Regions from separate parts of the Paenibacillus sp. NRS-1760 genome, predicted to be linked through region 4. Evidence: riboswitches for the same ligand, from Rfam matches in the RefSeq annotation. Region 4 holds a riboswitch; each other region holds the start of a gene.
What was found. A riboswitch is a leader RNA that binds a small molecule or an ion and turns the genes downstream of it on or off. The one in region 4 is predicted to bind cyclic di-AMP.
Positions count from the first base shown of each region.

Region 1: linked by a shared signal. The riboswitch ahead of ACIFSR_RS00205 (C40 family peptidase) and the one ahead of ACIFSR_RS16940 (C40 family peptidase) in region 4 are both predicted to bind cyclic di-AMP.
Region 2: linked by a shared signal. The riboswitch ahead of ACIFSR_RS22490 (TrkH family potassium uptake protein) and the one ahead of ACIFSR_RS16940 (C40 family peptidase) in region 4 are both predicted to bind cyclic di-AMP.
Region 3: linked by a shared signal. The riboswitch ahead of ACIFSR_RS12070 (NAD-binding protein) and the one ahead of ACIFSR_RS16940 (C40 family peptidase) in region 4 are both predicted to bind cyclic di-AMP.

Region 1 covers NZ_JBITPK010000002.1:40,568-44,471, reverse strand. The annotation lists gene ACIFSR_RS00210 (deoxyribodipyrimidine photo-lyase) at 1-874, opposite strand, end outside; gene ACIFSR_RS00205 (C40 family peptidase) at 1,033-1,509, opposite strand; cyclic di-AMP (ydaO/yuaA leader) riboswitch at 1,513-1,666, opposite strand; gene ACIFSR_RS00200 (hypothetical protein) at 2,084-2,668, opposite strand; gene ACIFSR_RS00195 (hypothetical protein) at 2,834-3,649, opposite strand; gene ACIFSR_RS00190 (M1 family metallopeptidase) at 3,677-3,904, opposite strand, start outside.
Region 2 covers NZ_JBITPK010000014.1:699,414-703,317, forward strand. The annotation lists gene ACIFSR_RS22485 (CPBP family intramembrane glutamic endopeptidase) at 1-560, opposite strand, end outside; cyclic di-AMP (ydaO/yuaA leader) riboswitch at 806-1,010, shown strand; gene ACIFSR_RS22490 (TrkH family potassium uptake protein) at 1,100-2,440, shown strand; gene ACIFSR_RS22495 (potassium channel family protein) at 2,459-3,121, shown strand; gene ACIFSR_RS22500 (LysR family transcriptional regulator) at 3,223-3,904, opposite strand, start outside.
Region 3 covers NZ_JBITPK010000010.1:225,597-229,500, forward strand. The annotation lists gene metE (5-methyltetrahydropteroyltriglutamate--homocysteine S-methyltransferase) at 1-353, shown strand, start outside; gene ACIFSR_RS12060 (hypothetical protein) at 427-852, opposite strand; cyclic di-AMP (ydaO/yuaA leader) riboswitch at 856-1,017, opposite strand; gene ACIFSR_RS12065 (hypothetical protein) at 1,064-1,492, opposite strand; cyclic di-AMP (ydaO/yuaA leader) riboswitch at 1,932-2,130, shown strand; cyclic di-AMP (ydaO/yuaA leader) riboswitch at 2,222-2,392, shown strand; gene ACIFSR_RS12070 (NAD-binding protein) at 2,511-2,909, shown strand; gene kdpF (K(+)-transporting ATPase subunit F) at 3,033-3,110, shown strand; gene kdpA (potassium-transporting ATPase subunit KdpA) at 3,129-3,904, shown strand, end outside.
Region 4 covers NZ_JBITPK010000013.1:312,109-316,012, forward strand. The annotation lists gene ACIFSR_RS16930 (phosphoesterase) at 1-113, shown strand, start outside; gene ACIFSR_RS16935 (MATE family efflux transporter) at 192-1,544, shown strand; cyclic di-AMP (ydaO/yuaA leader) riboswitch at 1,780-1,914, shown strand; gene ACIFSR_RS16940 (C40 family peptidase) at 1,918-2,394, shown strand; gene ACIFSR_RS16945 (chromate transporter) at 2,529-3,716, shown strand; gene ACIFSR_RS16950 (phytoene desaturase family protein) at 3,790-3,904, opposite strand, start outside.

The DNA of each region.
Region 1 (3,904 bases), on a different contig from region 4:
GCTGCTCGTAACGAAAAAAATCATCATGATACATCGCTTGATATAAATAAAAATCACGCCATGCCAGCTGCCTTACCCATGATTCAGACCCCGGAAGCCCTTGGGTCATTTCGTAGGCTTGGCGGGCGGAGATGGCGCCCGTATTAAGGAAACGTGCAAGCTGGCTTGTATGATCGTCGGCATAAGCGTCCCTGCTCTCCGAATAAGAGGCAAGGCGTTCTCGTACGAACCGTTCCAGCTTGGATAATCCTTTGGACGATCCTTGCACGTTTGTGCCGCCTAGGGCGCATGAAACGGATTCGGGCAAAGCGAAGGACAACGCAACCTTGGCATTAATTTCGCTTAAGGTAGCAAGCTCATGAATCGTCGTTTCACTCATTGGGCTATAGCACTCCAGCATAAAGCTGCTCCACTTGCGATAAAAGGGTGTGAAAACCTTGTATGGCTCCATTTTTCGAGCAAATGCCGGGAAAGCATCTAGATCAGCAAGAGGTGAATCGGCAATAGACATCCAGCGGCGGCCAAGGCTGCGTGTGATTAGCCCAAGCTGCTCATCTCGCTGCCGTGAGTAAGGCGTATAGTCTGTATGAACAATAACCTCATCAATAGGATGCTCATGCAGCAGTGCTTCGGTGATCGCAGCAGGATTACCATAAAGCACATGCAGTTCCTTTCCTGCATTAGAATAGCTGTGCAGAAGCGAGGCGGCTTGCGCCATGAAATTTCGACCGCTATGACTAGTTAAACGGCCATCTCCTGTAATAACGGGATCTATGATTAGCAAATGAATGCCTTGTTTCTCTTTTTTCTTCAAATAATCAAAAGCGCGCAAATCTGCAATACGCAAATCCTTGCGGTGAATAAACAAATACATCAGTGATAGCTCCTTCCATAAGCGCAACAGTGAACGGCCGCATTCCAGCTGGAATGAAACAGCAAAGCCGCAAGTCATTTGTCGTCAGAGGACAAAAAACTGCGGCTTTGCTAGATGAGTCTACCCGTTCAATCCTCAAGAAGAGGGATTAGGTTGCTCTATTTTACGTCAACGTTGGCTTGGTATGAATCAGCATCCATGATACGACGAGCAGTTACATATCGTCCCTCATAGTACTCGGAGTTAAGTTTGTCAGTTACAACGCCTCTGCTCGAGGATGAATGTACAAACTTTCCATCTCCAATGTAAATGCCAACATGGGATACGGCGCTATTATTGCCGCCAACTGTGTCGAAGAACACAAGATCTCCCGCAATGAGGTCAGCCTTAGCGACCTTTGTACCTTCTTTTGCTTGCGAACCAGAAGTACGTGAAAGCTCAATGCCCATTTTCTCGAACACATAGCTCGTGAAGCCGGAGCAATCAAAACCTTTCGACGACGTTCCGCCGCTTTTGTACGGAGTGCCAATAAGATCATTAACAATTCCGTTCAATTTTGAGTCAGCGAAAGCGCTTCCCGCTTGAAAAGCGAGCACGAGAACGAGACCCAGGATTAATGCGGTAATCTTCTTCAATTGTGAAACTCCTTCCAATGCCGACGAGGTTAGCTGTGGGGTTCGGTTGAAGGCTCCCTATGATTCCTCGGGCGTTTGAAAAAAACTCAAACGTCGGAATCAATTCACCCAAAGTGGTTCCCCCGTATCCCAATAGGGAATTAGGCAGTTTTTTTATTGCTTTGAGAAATATTCGATTATTTTCAATGATCTCCTGCCTTTAGTGGCAATTTCTAATAATTCTCATGTAACCTTTTGACAATTTGCTTCGTTAAACCGTTCTTTCTGTAATATAAACACGCCATAGTAGTGCTTTCTAACTAAATACATGGAGTCAATTTCATTAATTATGTGGATGTTGTGTAAAATATACCTATTTGTCCTTTAGGTGCTATATCGCAAGGACTAGCTTAAAGTGCCGTAAACGGCGGTATTTCACTATTTTGCTCCTAATAAATTAGAAAAATCTCATCTATATCACTCGTGAATAAGCGTAGATTCAGACAGCCTAGCTGCTGCTCCAGATAGAGCGGCAGAAATAGACAAAGGAGGCTGTTCATGAGAACAGCCCCCTTTGGGCAATCGAAAAAAAGTTTTATTTTGCAGTAACGATTTTTTCAGAAATGAGCTGTGGATCGTTGTTTTTTTGCTGCATCCAAAACTGTACCTTGTATTTTCCAGCATTTTTAAAATCGTAGGAAACGAGCTTGGAGCTGAACCAAAAGGTGTCTTTTTCGACGAACTCTTTAAAATCATCATCATCCTGGCTGCGGCTGTCGATTGTCGTTTCCTTATCATTAGGATCAACGATGGTCACTTTGAACTCTGAAATCGCCATATTCAAATTATCGATTTGCGCTTGCACTAAAAATTTCTGAACACTGCCTTTATCAACCTGTCCGAACATAGCTCGCTTCTCGTTCATTAGAAACATATGCACATTGGGCTTTTGAATAATGAGCTTCTTATCACTGCTCTTCCATTGGACGAAGGCTTGGAGGCTGTCGCTTAAAGAACGAATACTAATATAAACCTTATCATCCACAACGACAGCATCGTCAGTGGATTGCTTATTATTATAAAGGAGCGTTACCTTCTGAAATAGTTTGTCTGCTGCAACCAATGAACCGCCCGATAAGAGCAATACCATGGATATAATAACTAGTTTTTTACGCATCATTTGTGAATATCCCCCATTTTTGATTTTCTTTCAGTTATTTATACAGAACTGCCATCATTTAGTTGCGGTTAGTTGTAAAAAAAACCTCCACACCACAGCAAAGCGTGGAATGAAGGTTTATTTTTGCTTCAGCATCTAGAGGACGCTGAAGGCTTTTTTGGTTTGCTACATTCTTTTCGTTTCCAAAAAGTCATATTGCGCGGCAATCGTCCAAACCTTCATCAGTGTTTGAATGAGATAATAGCCTTGATGCAGGATAAGTGCAATTAGCCCGGCCCAAAGCATGGAGAGACTTGTCACCACAAGCCCAGCAGCCGCTCCAATCCCCCACATGATGAGCGACACAGCTGCATAGGTGAGGAAATTTTGGAGAGCGTGCCATAAGGAACGGAATATGCTTCCTCCTGATGCAGCGCTGAATTGCATGGCTAGAAACAGCAGATGCAGTACTGTGCCCCATAGGAGCCATAGAAGGGCTCCAGGGAGCACCGTTTGCAGTAGCTCTGGAATAGAGCCGCTCTCTAGCAGAGCATCCAGTGAGCGCGGCAGCACATACCAAGCAGGAGCCACAGATAAAATAACCTCGATCCAGTAAAGCAGAACTACAGGCTTCCAAGCTTTGCGAATGCCTTCTAGAAATCGTGTCCCTCCATTCGATCTGGACTGATTTAACGAATAGAATAGACCGGCATTGAATAAGGGAGTGATCAGCATTCGGGCAACAAGGAGACCGCCCAGCGTCCAGACGTAAGGATTAATGAGATCGGTCTTGAACAGCTGGAATTGTGCTTCGGTCATGAATAGCTGAACGGCTGCTTCTGAAGGAGCGGAGCTTGGATATCGCCGCAGCAGCGGAGCTACGACCGAATCAATGAAGCGGTAAAGGAAGAACCCCCAGATCAGCTGATAAAGAAATAATAAAACAACAATGTAAAAATGTTTCACCGCTAACCGCCAGCCTTGCTTCAAATGTATTTTCATCGTTTATCGCTCCTTGAACGCAATTACTTACCAGCTCAGCGACCCGAGCAGTCCTTCAATTAGTTGGACAACGCCGAGGCTCCATCTCGTGCGTTTATCCTCTGGCAGCTGAGCCTGCATGTAGTTGTTAATGAGCTTATTATCAAGCACATTGCTGTTGTTTGGGTCAACGACCGCCCATTCAAGCGGAGCGGAATGCAGCTGTTTATATTGCATATGGGATTCCTGAGTATCCCAAAGCTTTGTTATTTTGGT
Region 2 (3,904 bases), on a different contig from region 4:
TTTTTAATGGAATAACCTGCAGGAGGCTTAGGCTGCCAGTCGCCATTAGGCAATATTTGACCGCCTATGAATTCAGTACCGCTGAAATTTCCTGCAGTTAGGAAGGCAATAGCTTCTTTTGCTTTATCTGCATCTGATAGCTGTTCCCCCTCAAGCTTCAAGTTCCAAGCTACGACTTTCCCGCTATGCATATGTAGATAAACATATCCGCTGCCGCCGCTTGCGAATTTAAGATCAACCTGAAACGTATCTGTAGGAAACCTAGGGTCATATTTATCCGTATATGCTTTGACTAGCTCATATTTAGATAAGTAGCCATTCATAATTTTATCGGTTTGATGTACGGCTTTAGCCGATTTCACCTTCAAGCCTGTTTCTTTTTCAACAAATGCAGACGCCTTATCCTCCGCCGCTGATTTCGTTATGACCTTGGTATTCATTTCGCCAGATGAGATAGCCGTAATCATGGGAACGATTTGTACGGCCCCATAAATAATAAAGCAAGCAACTGCTGCCCATATAAATCGTTTCCATTCATTGGGTTTAATAGAATCAATCATAGTTTCACCTCAACTGTCTTCATAATAAATAGCTCATTTTATTACCTTAACATATGAATCCCTAAATTATCCAATGAAAATGACCGTTTGTTTTCAAAAAAATGCGAAATAACGATGTCCAGCAAGCTAGCTATGTGCTGGTTCGTCCCATTGCCCTAATTTGAGCTAATATCGTCCTGTTTGTCATAAACGTCACCTTTATATCAGGAGTGCTTAGGGATTATAATCGTTATCGTCATACTAATTGCATAGCATAGCCGAATTTCCTAAGGAAATCGGGGGAACCATAAAGTTGTCTAAATGGATGAACCTGCTGAAAGCAAAGCAGTTTAACATTAGATAGCATGGGGTGAATTTTAGCGGTGAAGCATCGTCTTCTTCCGCTGAATAGGGCTGCCTGTCCAGGCCCGAATCCGTCAGCTAACCTCGAAGGCGTATTGGAACAGGACTCATCGCACGAGCACTTGAGTTTCCAGTGCTTTTTTTTATGCTTAAAAACAAAAATGACAATATGACATAATCAAAAAGAAGGGAAATGGATGAAGGTTAGTTGGAATGTTTTGAAGTGGTCACCCCCGCGTATTTTGGTAAGTGGATTCGCTCTTATTATATTGCTGGGTGCCTTATTATTATCCATGCCTTTTGCATCGGTAAGCGGTGAGAGATTGCCTTTTATAGATGCGCTGTTTACGGCAACTTCGGCAACCTGTGTAACAGGGTTAGTTGTCGTTGATACTGGAACTTATTTCTCTATATGGGGTCAAATCATATTAATGTGCCTGTTCCAGCTTGGTGGACTCGGATTTATGACGATGGCGACGCTGGTAGCGCTCGTACTTCGCAAGAGGATTTCGCTGCGTGAGCGGCTTTTGCTGCAGGAATCCATGAACCAGTCGAGCATGGAAGGCATCGTGCGTTTGATTAGACGCGTTATTGTGTATTCATTGACAATAGAGCTTATTGGCGCTGCGTTGTTTGCTTCGAGGTTTGCATTTGATATGCCGCTGGGCAAAGCGATTTATTTTGGAGCCTTTCATGCGGTTTCATTGTTTAACAATGCTGGTTTTGATATTTTTGGGAACTATCGCAGCTTGACCTTATACGTATCTGATCCAGTCGTCAATATTGCAGCTATGATGCTGATCATATCGGGTGGACTCGGCTTTGTTGTTATGTCGGACCTGATGGAGTTCCGCAAAAACCGCAAGCTGTCACTGCACAGTAAGGTCGTGCTATCTATGACAGGAACGCTTATTGCAGTAGGGACACTCGTCATATTTATTTTTGAATTCTCGAATTCGAAGACACTGGGCTCTCTGGACTGGGGCGGGAAAATTTTGTCTTCGTTCTTCCAGTCGGTAACGCCGCGGACGGCAGGAGCCAATACGCTTGATTATACGGCTATTCGGCAAGCGACGATGTTTTTCACCATTATATTAATGTTTATTGGCGCCTCGCCCGGCTCGACGGGCGGCGGCATCAAAACAACAACCTTTGCAACGTTGGTCGGCGCTGTATTTGCAATGATTAGAGGACGAGAGGACATCGTTCTTTTCCGTTACAGATTAGGCAAAGACAGAATTTTTAAAGCACTCACGATTACTTTGATCTCTTTATCGCTTGTCATTATTGTAACGATGATCTTGTCGATGACGGAGGATCAAGCTTTTATAAAGCTATTGTTTGAAGCGACATCAGCATTTGGAACAGTAGGATTATCCGTTGGTGTTACGCCAGAGCTGAGCCTTGTTGGGAAAATAGTCATTGCATTAACCATGTTTGCCGGAAGACTTGGACCCCTGACGCTCGCATACGCGCTTGGGCCTCGTACAGAGAAAGAGCTTTATCGGCATCCAGAGGGCAAAATTACGATTGGATAGGAGACTTTGCAAGTGGGAATTAAAAAGAAACAATTTGTCATCATCGGCTTAGGGAGATTTGGTTCGAGCTTAGGGCGCGAACTCGTCCAGCTTGGCCATGAGGTGCTTGGAATAGATAAGGATGAGGAAGCCGTTCAGGACATGAGCGGTATTCTAACCTATGCTGTATCAGCTGATTGTACGGATGAAGAAGCGCTGCGCTCCTTGGGTGTAAGAAACTTTGATTGCGGAGTTGTCGCGATTGGCGATGACATTCAATCCAGCATTTTGACAACCATACTGCTTAAGGATTTGGAAGTGAAGCAAGTTGTAGCGAAAGCTTTGACTGAACTGCATGGCCGGGTGCTTGAGAAAATCGGTGTCGACCGCGTGGTCTATCCTGAGCGCGATATGGGTATTCGAGTTGCGCATCAGCTAGTATCCCCAAATCTATTAGATTATATCGAGCTTTCCAAAGAGTATACGATCGCCGAGCTTGCTGTACCGCAATGCTTGGATGGCAAGTCATTGCATGATCTTAATCCGCGAGCTAGATTTGGATGCAGCATCGTAGCCATAAATAAGCCCAATGGCATCATTATTGCACCGACAGCAACGGATGTCCTTTCACTTCGTGATGTCATGGTTATTATAGGAACAAATGAGCAAATAGAAGACTTCGAAGCATCCGTTATCCGTTAATTTTTTTATGTAGTGGAAGAGGCTTATCATTAGAAAAGGCAGATTAGGCTGAAATGGATTTGGAAGTGTAATATTGGAAATGCTGAAGGACAGCAGCTATTTTAAAAGCTGCTGTCCTTTTTGCTGGGGAAGCCTGCTGCAAGCTCGTTGATCCAAAGGCGAACGGACGGGCTGAGGGCGGCCGAGTCCGCATGAATGAGCGAGGTGGTACGTTTTGTATCTTCAAGTTCTCGAATGGGAATGACGGTAAGATCATTGTCTTCAAGCAGTTGATTGCGCATATACGATTGAGGCAGGAGCGTCGCAGCACGGCAAGTATGCAGCAACCGAAGGATAGCTTCAAACGAATCAATTTCCATTCGCACATCCGGCTGAAGATGATATTTGTCAAACAGCTCGTCGGTCAACAACCTGTACCAAGTGCCTTTGGAGAACAAGATCATCGGCATGCCGGTCACATCCTGTATACCCAGCGTGCCTTTATCGGTAATAACCTGATTGCGAGGCACCACGAGCGATAGATGATCCTCAAACAGCGGAATGCACCGCAGCGTTGAATCTTCAATACTAGAGGCGACAATGCCGATATCGGCTTTGTGATCTCGCACGAGCGATACGATTTCATGCGTCTTGCCGGTAATCGCTTTAATGTCGATCTCCGGATGGGTAGAAGTTAAGCTTTGAATGAGATCGGGCAAAGTCGTTTGAAGCGTCGTCAAGCTTGCGCCAATGGTAAGGGTCGTATGTCCAGCCGAGGTGAACTCAGAGACGGTTTGCAAATAT
Region 3 (3,904 bases), on a different contig from region 4:
ATTGTGAGTTCCATGATATTATCGATTCCATTCTTGCGCTGGATGCGGATGTCATCTCCATTGAAACCTCGCGCAGCCATGGCGAGCTGATTCATAGCTTTGAGGAGAACACCTATGACCAAGGCATCGGCTTAGGCGTTTACGATATTCACAGCCCGCGTGTACCGTCCGTGGAAGAAATGGTCAGCATGATCGAGCGCGCCATTAAAGTGCTCGATCCTACGCTCTTCTGGATTAATCCGGACTGCGGCTTGAAAACACGCGGAATGGAAGAAACGGTTGCTTCACTGCGCAACATGATGCTGGCTACTTACCAAGTCAGAGAGCAGCGTGCTGCATTAGCGAAGGTTTAAATCCTAAATACAATAAGACAGTCCAGAACTAGGTTATCTGTTCTGGACTGTCTTTTTTTTCTTATGAACGAAATTAATCCAAAGAGATGTAGGAGACGGAACGTTGACGCAAAACAGACTCTTCATGGTCGTTGCTGTACGGGGCTGCATCGGCGGATTGTGCTAGGACATGCTTGACGGCGGAGACGAATAAGTCGAGAACGCGCCCATCCTGATCCGTTTTGTCATAATGATACTGGTTAAGAGGTGGTAGAGGAATGCTGCCGATAAAAGACTGAAGTAGGTCGCTCCATCGTTCTAAGTCAAGGGGCTCTTCTGTGTCGCTGGCAAATAGTTCACTCCAGCCGAAGCCTTGATTGCTTGTTAAACGAAGACATACGCGATGGCCTGCAGAATCGACGGCAAGAGCAGGAATGACGAATAGCTCGATTCGTGTGACAGATAAATAAGGGGTCTGTTCCGTAAAAAGATGCAGATTTCGTGCACAATTTGTCAACATATACATCTCTCCTTTATTCGCTTACGAGGTTAGCTGTCGGATTCGGGCTAGAGAGAAAGCCCTACCAGGGTTACAAATCCCTGGATTCACCCCTTGCGAATCGATTTCGGTCGATCGCGATGGTTCCCCCGCTTTTTCATTCGAAAAATTCAGCGTAAATAGTTTACTCTTAATTATACCCTTCATTAGCGCATCTGTAAATCAGAAGTGCTTAAAATAACGATACATAGGAGATAGCTTGTTTAAATAAAGTATGCTCTTCACGGTCATATTCACAGTTTGGAAAAGAGTAATGATTGGATTCTATATGCAATGCAGCGGCTGCAAACAAATGATATATACGCTCGTCCTTCATCATTGGATCTGTTTGAAAAACAAAAGGTGACGCAAGAGGAAGTGTGCCGATGAACCTTAGCAGCATACTGCTCCATCTGATCCAGTCGCGAGGCTTCTCGGATTTTTTAATAAACAGCTCACTCCAGCCATGACCACCAGCAGTGGAGAGTCTTAGGCAAACACGGTAACCATTCGATTCAAGCATGGAAGCCGGCAGCACAAACATTTGAATTCGTTTAATTTCAAACAAGGCAGCAGGATGATTATCCAAGCTTGGTAAGGGTACTTCAACTGGTGTAGACATCAATGAGATCTCTCCTCGATTTGAATAATTCACCGATAATACTCAGCCATATTGGCTTGCCGTCTATGGTAAACCCGAAATGCAATATTGTAAAACTGTGGTATATCGTGAAAAGGCAGCCATATGCCATATTAAAAGAAATCCATTCGTTATGGCAGCAAAAAGATATTTATTCTTCGAAATACTCGTTTATTCTCTTCCATTCTCGATTATAGAGAAATCTGATTATTCACGCATAAAATCGTTAGAAAGGGAATGAACACTATTTTTGAAAACAAGAGTAAAATTGAGAAATAGTGAGATATCGAGAGATCGAAATGAATGTAAGCGTTGCGAATCGCTCTGCAAGGCTGAAACTGGCTAAATTAGGTAGCAGGCTGCCTTTACAGTATTTATAGCGAGGAGTAATATTCGATACAGGATTTATAAATAAGTTTCGATTTACTGATCGCTGAGTTTCCGTGAAAGCGGAAGCGGGGGAACCAATAATGACGCGATGCGCCTGTTCGATGTGAGAGTCGAACAAACGCAGAGCAGGGGTGAATCTTTGACAGGTGCCATGGATACCGGTCAAAGTAGGGCGACTCTCACCGCCCGAATCCGACAGCTAACCTCGTAAGCGTGGACCGAGAGAGGAATGATGAAGCTTGTGATCGATTAACTTCGACCGCAGAGTGTCATAGACCTCTGTGGTTTTTTGTGCCCAAAAAAGCTTTATTTGCTACAAAATGTAAGAAAACGCTGAGTCCTGCAGCAGCAGGAACGGGGGAACCAACGAACGATTCGTGTGTAATCACGATTTCGCTTCATGGGGTGAATCGCTTGAAAATGATCAAGCGTAGGGCAACTCTCAAGGCCCGAATCCGACAGCTAACCTCGTAAGTGTACTCGAGAGAGGCAACAGCCATCGTGCTTCCCGCGGCTTATTCTGCTGCGGGCAAAGAAGCCGCGGGAAAAGTTCCTCTTATCCCAAGGCTTCTTTTTTGTTGCCTTTTTTACCATATGGAGGAGAATTCGGTTGCAGGAAGAGCATATTATTGTAGCTGGTCTAAACGAGGCCGGCCAATCATTTATACGAACTTTGCAGTTTCATCAATTAAAATTTATCGTTTTGACCAATAGCAAACAGGAACAAAAACAGCTTCGCAAGCAGGGCATCAGCAATGTTTTGTATATCAATACGAATGATCGTCAAAGCTGGAATGTTCCTTCGATGAACATTAGCGAGGTATTTATATTCGAGAGCAGCTTGGCGCTTAGCTGCCGCTTTGTTCAGTGCTGCAGAGCTTGGACCTCAAAGTCCATTTACGTCATCACACAACAATGGAATCCAAGGGCTATTTACAAGGGGCTCGGAGCGGATCATATCGTATTCTCTCATACCGGTGAAGTCGGTTTTCTATTAAGCAACAAATAATGCAGGAGGGGTTTACATGCAGGATTTTTATATGTTCGGGGCGTTGTTAGCTAGCTTCGGTTTATTTTACGGATTTTTAACTTGGTGCTCCAGTGTTATTGAGAAAACAGGGGGCGAGGGCCAATGACTGTCATAGCGATAGTGGCTGTATTTGTTTTCGTTTATCTGATTTATGCGTTAATTCATCCGGAGAAGTTTTAATAGAGGGGGATTTACAAGATGGATATTTTACAATTGCTTATCGTCATTGCCGTTCTTGTATTGTTAGTTAAGCCGCTTGGTACTTACGTCTATCATGTGTTCTCAAATGAACACAATCGGTTAGACAAAGTATTCGGAGGGACGGAGCGATTTATATTTAAGCTTATTGGTCTCAAAAAAAGAGAGGGCATGAGCTGGAAGATATACGCACTCAGCTTTGTTGCAACCAATTTAATTTTAGTTGCTTTCAGCTATTTGATATTGCGGTTCCAAAATGCGCTGCCGTTTAATCCAAATGGCATGGCAGCCATGGAGCCTACACTGACTTTCAATACAGTCATCAGCTTTATTACCAATACGAATCTTCAGCATTACAGCGGGGAGAGTGCCTTATCTTATTTCTCCCAAATGGCGGTCATCATGATGATGATGTTCACGTCAGCGGCGACGGGCTTCTCGGTTGCCATCGCGTTTGTTCGTGGGATTACGAGTAAAGGAACGACGATCGGCAACTTTTTCGAGGATTTTGTAAAAGCACACACAAGAATTTTTCTTCCGATTTCCTTTATTATCACGCTAGTGCTTGTCGCTCTTCAGGTGCCGCAAACGCTTGATCCGACATTCACAATTAAAACGCTAGAGGGAGCCATGCAGCAAATTGCAATTGGTCCTGTAGCTTCGCTTGAATCCATCAAACATTTGGGCACAAACGGCGGCGGTTTTTTTGGAGTGAACTCGGCTCATCCATTTGAAAACCCAAATCCATTAACGAATGTGATTCAAATCTTGTCGAT
Region 4 (3,904 bases):
GTCGTTTCAATAGCGTTAGTTACAAGTGTCGTGGTGACGAAGGTTACGTAAGGGCGGCAGTTTATTTGGAAGGCGGTTTTGGCGCATTCTCTCAACCCTTGTTTGTTAAATAGGGTGTACTCTCATACATGATAACAGTAGTCTGACGATAACAGCAGGGTAGTACATGAACAGGAAGAATGTGAATTTGAATGAGTAAACAGGTTGATCCGCGCCAACAGAGCATCATCTCGATAACATGGCCTATCTTTATTGAAGCTTTATTTGGGATGCTGATTGGAACGGTCGATACGATGATGCTAAGCAGCTACTCTGATGGAGCAGTGGCAGCGGTTGGGATAGCTAACCAGATTTTAGTTGTAGTGGGCTTGATGTTTGGCTTTGTTACGGTGGGTACAAGTGTCATTCTCAATCAATGGCTCGGCGCAGGCAACTTGCATGGCGCCGATCGAATCGGGAGAACGGCGCTTACTTTGAATGTTATGCTTGGTTTAATAGCTAGCGTAGGATTGATTGTCTATGCCGACGTGTTTTTAGCGCTTTTTAAAGTGCCCCAGGATGTGATGGCAGAAGGAGTCAGCTATTTATCGATTGTCGGCAGCTCCGTCTTCATCACAGCAATCAGCATGACGTTAGGTACTATTTTACGATGCCGCGGTATTGTGAAAGAAATGATGTTCATCGCATTGGGGATAAATGTACTGCATATTACTTTAAATTATCTGGTGCTGATGGAGCCCTTCGGCTTACCTAATTTAGGTGTAGAAGGAGTAGCAGCATCTACATGGATAACCCGTGCCATAGGGATGATCGCTTATTTGATATTATGTATTCGAAGCTTGGAGTATAAGGTTGGCTTGATTAGTCCATTTAAGATTCAAAGAAAAAATATTGGCCTTATATTTAAACTAGGTATTCCTTCGGCAGGTGAGCATGTTTCTTATAATCTTTCACAGGTTGTAATCACATATCTAATCACGCTGATCGGTACGGCAGCGTTAACGACAAAAATTTATTCGCAGAGCATAACTTCTTTTGTTTTTGTTTTTTCAATGGCAATAGGTCAAGGAACGCAAATTATTGTTGGACATCTGATTGGAGCCCATCAGAAGGATGATGCTTATCGATCCAGTATTCAAAGTTTGAAGCTGGCGTTTGTCATTTCGCTTGCGCTTGGTATTTTCATCTATAGCTTCTCAGGTCTATTGCTCAGCCTCTTTACTAATGATGCAGAAATTATATTGTTAGGCAAGCAGCTCATGTTGTTATCGATTATGCTGGAGCCGGCTCGGGCTTGCAACATGGTGCTTATCAGTTGTCTAAATGCGGCTGGAGATGTGAAATTTCCAGTTGCTGCCGGGTTAGTATCCATGTGGGGGATTAGTGTACCGCTTGCATACGTGTTCGGGATTGTGTTCGACATGGGGTTGGTAGGAATATGGTTGGCCTTTTCAATCGATGAATGGATAAGAGCTTTACTGATGCTCTACAGATGGAGGAGACGTTCTTGGCAAAAGGTCGATATTTTGGCGAAACTTGCTTAACTAGAAAGAGTAACTGTATGAAAATACGGATACTCTTTTTTTGTGTTTAAACCGTTATATTTTGAAATTGTGATTGCAAATTCATCTATTTTAATGACAAAAAAATCAGCACCTTTGACAAAAATCATGTAGTGAACAGCTAAATAAATATTAATAATGAAGAAAAATGAAAGTATTCTAATAAACCAATTGCAGGATTATGGTAAAAACAATCGAATTTAACGATACTATAAGGTTTATTCACATGCCGAGTTCTGTATATCGGAAACGGGGGAACCACCCAGGGTGAATTGCTTAATGTATTTATTTAAGCATAGGGATCTTCAACCGAACCCATAAGCTAACCTCGTAGGCACCGAAGGGAGAAGTTGTTTTGAAGAAGGGTTTTATTTTATTGTTATCCTGCTTGCTGCTGCTTACTGGAGGAGGAAGCGTGCTTGCAGATAAGTCGGACAAGTCAGTGCTTACGAATTCCATAAGCGAGGTTGTTGGAACTCCTTATAAATGGGGAGGCACAACGAGCAAAGGGTTTGACTGCTCGGGTTTTATTCTACATATTTTTAATCAATTTGATGTTAAGCTGCCTAGAACATCTCAATCGCAATCAGACACAGGCACAGAGGTCAATAAAGATGAACTACGCGTGGGTGATCTAGTGTTCTTCAACACAAGCGGCAAAGGCGTTTCTCATGCGGGCATTTATATTGGGGATGGTAAATTTGCTCATTCTTCTACAAGCAAAGGGGTTACGATTACAAATCTTAACGATTCTTATTACGCAAAGCGTTATGTAACAGCAAGGCGTGTCGTAACGGAAGATACATTTGCTGCGATGATGGAGTCTAAATAAAGCGTAATGATTTTACAAACCACCTTACGAGGTGGTTTTTTTTATGTAACCATTTATTAAGTATTTGTTAAAGGGTTGTAAGTCAATAATTCGCAAGCTTACAATGTAAGTATCATGAGTAATGGAATGAGGCTATAGGATTGAAAAGAGGAACAATCGCATCTTTGGTAGAGGTACTGGCTGTATCTACTAAACTAGGACTTACCTCATTTGGAGGTCCGATAGCCCATCTGGGTTATTTTCACAATGAGTATATTCGTCGCCGTAAATGGATGGATGAAAGAAGTTATGCAGACCTCGTTGCTTTATGTCAGTTTCTACCCGGGCCAGCCAGCAGTCAAGTTGGGATCGGTATAGGGATAGTTAGGGCTGGGTTATTGGGCGGACTAGTGGCTTGGTTAGGGTTCACACTGCCATCGATCATTGCATTAGTGGCCTTTGCTTTTCTGCTGCAAGGATTTGATCTTGGAAACACAGGTTGGATTCATGGATTGAAAATTGTAGCGGTGGCCATCGTTGCTCATGCCATTCTAGGGATGGGGCAGAAACTAACACCGGATCGAAATAGAGCTACGATAGCAGTCATCGCTGCTGCGGTAACGTTATATTGGCAAGCGGCCTATAGTCAAGTGATCATTATTGCTGCAGCTGGACTGATCGGGGTATGGTTATATCGTATGAAAACAGTCGAGGGAACTCCTGATCTGAACATTCGAATTAGCCGTTCCCTTGCGATCTCCTGCCTCGTTATATTTCTCACGCTTCTAATTGTTTTGCCATTTCTAAGGCAATGGGGAAATATGGAATGGATTGCGATGTTCGATAGCTATTATCGTGCAGGCTCACTGGTGTTTGGAGGCGGACATGTTGTGCTGCCGCTACTTGAGAATGAAGTTGTCTTTACCGGATGGGTTAATGAATCGGATTTTTTAGCAGGTTATAGCGCTGCGCAGGCTGTTCCTGGACCACTTTTTACATTCGCTAGTTATCTTGGTACTCTCTCTGGTGGATTAACTGGAGCCATTGTTGCAACTACTGCAATTTTTTTACCGGCATTTCTTCTCGTTGCTGGAACATTGCCGTTTTGGAATATGTTGCGAAATAACTCAAAAATCCAAGGTGCATTAGTTGGCGTTAACGCCGCTGTAGTTGGCATATTGCTGGCTGCACTGTATGATCCGCTTTGGACTAGCGCGATAGTAGAGTCAGGTGATTTTATGCTGGCTGCCGTATTGTTTATTATGCTTGTTTTTTGGAAGCTTCCACCTTGGATGATTGTTGTGGCCGGTGCATTAGGCGGAATGGTCCTTGAACTTATTTAATAATTAATCAATTGATAAAAACCTCTAATCCGCGATAACGGATTAGAGATTTTTTTATATGAATTGAATCTGCCTACATGACGGATTTTGCAGCAATGCTCAATTGCTCTTTAATGAGGTCAGCGGTGAGTTGTCCGGATAAAGTGACCATCGGGACGCCGCCACCGGGGTGCGTTGATCCGCCAACG